Linked DNA regions of Planctellipticum variicoloris. The main gene of each other region encodes a partner of the protein of the gene in region 2 in a complex. Links are inferred from orthologs where the notes say so. Each region holds a gene or a part of one and is shown on either strand. Other genes may lie near its edges.

Evidence for each region. The genes of interacting proteins can lie anywhere in the genome.
Region 1: the proteins of SH412_RS07125 (region 2) and mnmG are in contact, whole or in part, in a solved structure (PDB 9HIP), measured with the Escherichia coli proteins. The link is inferred for Planctellipticum variicoloris from one-to-one orthologs.

Annotation. Positions count from the first base shown.
Region 1 is NZ_CP130886.1:4,079,974-4,082,877, forward strand. It holds mnmG (tRNA uridine-5-carboxymethylaminomethyl(34) synthesis enzyme MnmG), read right to left. Parts: upstream 2,458-2,904; coding sequence 544-2,457; downstream 1-543. Other genes in the region: SH412_RS15830 (response regulator), read right to left, coding at 1-3; SH412_RS15840 (T6SS immunity protein Tdi1 domain-containing protein), read left to right, coding at 2,696-2,904. UniProt on the Escherichia coli protein: NAD-binding protein involved in the addition of a carboxymethylaminomethyl (cmnm) group at the wobble position (U34) of certain tRNAs, forming tRNA-cmnm(5)s(2)U34.
Region 2 is NZ_CP130886.1:1,808,007-1,810,840, forward strand. It holds SH412_RS07125 (tRNA modification GTPase), read right to left. Parts: upstream 2,194-2,834; coding sequence 808-2,193; downstream 1-807. Other genes in the region: SH412_RS07120 (CTP synthase), read left to right, coding at 1-548; SH412_RS07130 (DUF1501 domain-containing protein), read right to left, coding at 2,401-2,834. UniProt on the Escherichia coli protein: Exhibits a very high intrinsic GTPase hydrolysis rate. Involved in the addition of a carboxymethylaminomethyl (cmnm) group at the wobble position (U34) of certain tRNAs, forming tRNA-cmnm(5)s(2)U34.

The sequences.
Region 1 (2,904 bases), 2.3 Mb from region 2 along the record:
CATGGGCTGATCCATCCTTTGCAGCGGCCCGCTCAACGGCGCACGGGCGCGGGGCAATGACCTCTCCAGACTCCCTCCGCGAGAGGACTGGCAAACTCCGTTTCCGCCAGGATGGACTCGATCGGTTCCAACCGGAGCACTGGACGGCCGAAACCTCGGCGTGCACCGGAACTGGCAGGCTCTGCACCGGGTGTTGCCATCCTGGTTCAACCCCCGGCTGCCACCTCAACGACTGATAAATCCATGAACGCAGAGTTTACCGACTTTTCCGCAGAGCCCGATTGTATCCATTCTGTCAAATCGGTCAACGTTCTTTTGCTTCTTTAGCCCCCCCGAGGATTCCCGCCCCCCGAAGTCCGCGCAGATTCTTAATCCTCCCCCCGGTAGCAGCTTACGGTCACCAGTAAAAAACCCCCGATCCTCCCGACCGGGTCAATCCTCCAGACACAGCGTCTCTGGCATAACGCCAACACGCGATCGGCAGGATGCAATTTGCCATCAGTTCCAGGGGATTCTGCGAAACACGCGCAACGACACCCTGCGTCAGACTGGCGCAGAAGAGGCGCCGGTGAGCCGCTCCGGTTCGCGGAGGTAGAGCATCAGGACGGTCAGGTCGGACGGCGTAATCCCGCTGATACGCCCGGCTTGCCCCAAGTCCGCCGGCTTCACCTTCGCCAGCTTCTCCCGGGCCTCGCGCCGCAACTGGGGGATGCCGTGATAGTCGAACGCCGCGGGAATCCGGATTGATTGCGTCTTCTGATGCTTTTCGATCTCCAGCGACTGCCGCCGGATGTACCCCGCGTACTTGACCTCGATTTCCACCTGCTCCCGCGCGCGATCCGTGATGGTCAATTCCGCCACGACGGACAGGCGTTCCGCGAGCCAGCTCCAGTCAACTTCCGGACGCCGCAACCACTCTTCGAGCGTCGGCCCCTCATGCCGTTCGCGACTGAGCAGATGGTTGGCGGCGGCGATTTCCGCTTCGTGCTGCTCAAATCGTCGCCAACGCTCGTCCGTCACCAGTCCGATGCGCCGGCCGAGCGGCGTCAGCCGGCGGTCGGCGTTGTCCTGCCGGAGCAGCAACCGGTACTCGGCCCGGGACGTAAACATGCGGTAAGGCTCGTCGACGCCACGCGTCACCAGGTCATCAATCAGCACCCCCAGATAGGCCTGGCTGCGGTCGATGATCAGCGGCGGCTCCTCCTTCAACTTGAGAGCGGCGTTGATGCCCGCCATCAGCCCCTGCCCCGCCGCCTCTTCGTAGCCGGTCGTGCCGTTAATCTGCCCGGCGAAATAAAGACCGGCGACCCGCTTGGTTTCGAGCGTCGACTGGAGCTGCGTCGGCGGGGCGAAGTCGTATTCGACCGCATAGCCGTAGCGCATGATCTCCGCCCGCTCCAGCCCGCGGACGGAGCGGATCAGTTCGTCCTGCACGTCCCGCGGCAGGCTGGTCGAAATGCCGTTGCAGTAAATCTCCCACGTATTCCGCCCTTCGGGCTCCAGGAAGATGTGGTGCGAGTCCTTCTCGGCGAACCGCACGACCTTGTCTTCAATCGAGGGGCAATACCGCGGCCCGGTCGACTGGATCTGCCCGGAATACATCGGCGCCCGGTGCAGGTTCGCCCGGATCAGCGCGTGGACGTGCGGGTTGGTCTCCGTCAGCCAGCAGGGGAGTTGCGACTGCTCGATCCGATCGGTCAGAAACGAGAAGGGCTGCGGATCGGCGTCCCCCGGCTGTTCTTCCAGGACGGAGTAATCAATCGTCCGCCCGTTCAGCCGGCAGGGGGTCCCGGTCTTGAATCGCTGCAGCTCGAACCCCAGTTCGCGCAGCGAGTCGGACATCGTCGCGACGGTTCCATCGCCGGCCCGGCCGCCGGCGGTCTTCGCCTCGCCGGTATGCATGATGGCCTGCAGGAAGGTCCCTGTGGTGACGATGACCGCCCGGCAGCGGTAGACGCCGCCTCCCCGGACGGCGACGCCAGTGATGCGTGCGTTGAGCGTTGAGTGTTGAGCGTTGAGGAATTCGTCTTCTCTCTGACTCTCATCTCTCAACTCTCCCCTCTCAACTATCAACCCTTCCACCGTTTCCTGGCGCAGCGTCAGTCCCGGCTGGTCTTCGATCCGGCGTTTCATCTCGAACTGGTAGGCCTTCTTGTCGGCCTGGGCGCGGGGGCTGTGCATGGCGGCCCCCTTACTCCGGTTGAGCATGCGGAACTGCAGCCCGGTCGCGTCGATCACCCGGCCCATTTCACCGCCGAGGGCGTCGATCTCGCGGACGATCTGCCCCTTGGCGACGCCGCCGATGGCGGGATTGCAGCTCATCTGGCCGACGGAGTCGCAGTTCATGGTCAGCAGGACGGTGCGGGCGCCGAGCCGGGCGGCGGCAAGGGCGGCCTCGCAGCCGGCATGTCCGGCGCCGATGACGGCGATGTCGTAGTCGTAGTGGGAGGTGGGCATGGGGCGGGATTCGGGATTCGGGCTTCGGGCTTCGCAGAGCAGACGCGGATCGCTCATTGCGGGACTGGGTATTGTGACCGTTGAAAGCGAGAAGTGCGAACGTTCCGGGCTTGAGGCATTCGCAGCATTTTTTTTTGCGGCAGGGTCTTAACGAGGCCGGCCAGCCAGAGTACTGTACAGTTTCAAGCGGCATGTCCCGATCATTCCACTCCGTTTCCCCTCAGTTCGCGAGTCTGCCATGCCCATCACGATGAACGACCTGACGATCAGTCCCGACGGCATTGACTTCGATTCCTTGCTCGAGCACTGGGAGTGGGCCATGCCCGAGCCCATGCGACCCGTCCTGCTCACCGCCATGGGAGATGCCTTTGCACAAGGCGAATCCAAGGCCGTTTACTTTGTGGACGTCATTGGCGGCGAAATCCGCCCCGTCGCCGATGACGGCGC
Region 2 (2,834 bases):
GCGTCGAAGGGAAGATCCGGGCCTGCCAGTTCGCCCGGACCCAGAAGATTCCGTACTTCGGGATCTGTCTGGGGATGCAGATCGCCGTCATCGAAGTCGCCCGCAACCTGCTCGGGCTGCCGGACGCCAACAGCACGGAGTTCGCGGCCGATACCGGCAACCCGGTGATCTGCCTGCTGGAAGAGCAAAAGTCGGTGACCACCAAGGGGGGGACGATGCGGCTGGGCGCCCAGCCCTGCGTGCTCGCCGAAGGGTCGCTCGCGGCCCGCTGCTACGGCGTGCCCGAAGTCTCCGAGCGGCACCGGCACCGCTACGAATTCAATCCCGATTACCGCGACCAGTTCACCAATGCCGGGCTAGCTCAAAGCGGTAAAAGCCCGGACGGGAAGCTTGTGGAAGTCGTCGAGATCCCGGCTCACCCGTGGTTCGTCGCCGTGCAGTTCCATCCCGAGTTCAAGTCGAAGCCGATGCAGGCCCACCCGCTGTTCCACGGCTTCATCGGTGCGGCGCTGGCCCGGCATCAGGAGCGGGCTTCGAACGCGACGTGAGGAAATGCTCCGGAAGAGGAGGATTTGCCGCGGAGGTCGCGGAGAAGAAATCAGGAGAGTGAAAAGTGAGTATTGAGTAGTGATGAGTGTAAAGTGACGGAGAACGTGATCCGCTGCCGGGTGGCGACTCCTTCATTTTGCACGACTCATTCATCACTACTCACTTTTCACTTTCCGGATCTTCTCGGTCTCCGCGTCCTCCGCGCCTCCGCGGTAAAACTTCTTCCTGATTCGAAGCGCAAGCCAGCTTCGCCGGCGGCTATTTGCCGATGCAGAATTTGCTGAAGATGCGGCCCAGCAGATCGTCGGAGTAGACGACGCCGAGGATCTGGCCGAGTCCGTCGAGAGCGTCGCGGAGCTCGACGGCGAGCAGTTCGTCGCCGGCGGTCGGCTGGCTCGCGACATCCTCGGCGCGCGCGAGGGCGGCGGCGGTAGCGGAGAGCGTTTCGCGACAGCGGGCGGCGGTCATCCCGAGCCACTGCGGGCCGCGGGCGGCTGAGGAAGTCAGCTTCTGCGTCATCTTCGCCGCGAGCTCGGCAAGCCCGGCTTCGTTGTGGATGCTGACCGGAAGCGCCTCGGGAACTCCGGGCGGGGACTTTGCCAGATCGGCCTTGGTGAGGAGGCGAATCGCCGGGATCGACCCATCCGCCAGAGCCAGCCAGAGCTGTTCTTCGGCGTCGCGCTGGTCGTTGTCGAGGTCGGCGGCCGTGCACCAGAGGAGCAGGTCGGCCCGATTGGTCTGGTCGGCCCGCTGCCATTGCGCCGCTGCGGCGATCCCTTCAAGCGTCGCTTCCCAGCCGGCGGTATCGATCAGGTCGAAGTCGAGCCCCTGCCACGACACCGGGCGGATGAGGAAGTCGCGCGTCGTCCCCTCCACCGCCGAGACGATCGCGGCGTCCGTCCCGCAGAGGTGATTGAAGAGCGTGCTCTTGCCGGCGTTAGGGAGTCCGGCGAGGACGATCCGCGGTCGCCAGCGGGATTGCAGGCGGTCGGCCGCCTGTTCGCACAGGGACTCGACGACATGGCGGGCGACCGCCACGCGGGCGGTCAGTTCGGCCCGGCTGACGAATTCAATGTCCTCTTCAATGAAATCCAGGCCGGCTTCGAGATCGGCGAGCAGCTCGATGAGATCGTGCCGGAGTTTTCCGAGCTGGCCTGAGAGTCCTCCGCCGAGCTGGGAGAGGGCGGTCTGGAGCTCGCGGTGATCGTGGGCGTCGATCACGCCGAGGACCGCCTCGGCCTGTAGGAGATCCATGCGTCCCGCCAGGAATGCGCGGAGCGTGAATTCGCCCGGGCGGGCGCCGCGGACGCCGGTCGAGCTCTGCAGCAGATCCCCGAGAACCGCTTCAAGGAGGGGCGTCGAGCCCGGCAGATGCAGCTCCGCCAGCGGCTCGCCGGTGTAGCTCCGTTTCGTGGGCCACCAGTAAACGCGTCCGGGGATCGGCGTACGAATCGACGGGGCATGAATGTCGAGCGGCGCGCTCTCCGCCCGCCGGGCGCTGGCGAGCGGGGAGGCGGCAAAATCGGGGCTGAGCATCCGCAACGCGGCGGCGGTCCCAGCCCCGCTGATGCGGAGAATACCGCGGGCCGCGCCTCCCGGAGCGGAGGCGAGAGCAGCGATCGTATCGTCGAGGTGGAGGTCCATGCGGCGTAGGGTCGGGAATCGCGTCGCGGCCGTCAAGGAATCGGAAAGTGCCCAGGCAAAGAATGGCCGGGCCCGCCCGGCCATTCTTCCTCCGGCGATTCGCTCGAAATGTCAAATGTCGAAGGTGGCGTCACTTGTAGGGCGGGCTGTGCCCACCATTCCCTTGCGAAGATCATGGAATCGGTGGGCACAGCCCACCCTGCGGCCTTACCCGACCAGCTCCGGCGGAGCCTTGGCGATTCCTTCAACCCCGATCAATCGCTGGTCGAGGCCCTGCCAGGGGTACGTCAGCTTCCAGGGGTCGAGGCCGAGCTGGCCGAGGATGACCGCCTGCAGGTCGCGGACGGTCATCGGGTTCTCGGTGATGTAGTAGCCGATGTCGTCCGTCTGACCATAAGTCTGTCCGCCACGGACTCCTCCCCCCGCCATCAACATGGTGAAGGCATACGGGTGATGGTCCCGGCCGACGAACGGTTGTTTGGGGGAGTTCTGTGCCATCGGCGTCCGGCCGAATTCGCCCCCCCAGACGATGAGGGTTTCATCGAGCAGCCCGCGCTGCTTGAGATCCTTGATCAATCCCGTCAGCGCGCGGTCGATCTGCTGAATCTTGATCGGCAGCGTATTGGTGATGTCTTCGCCGG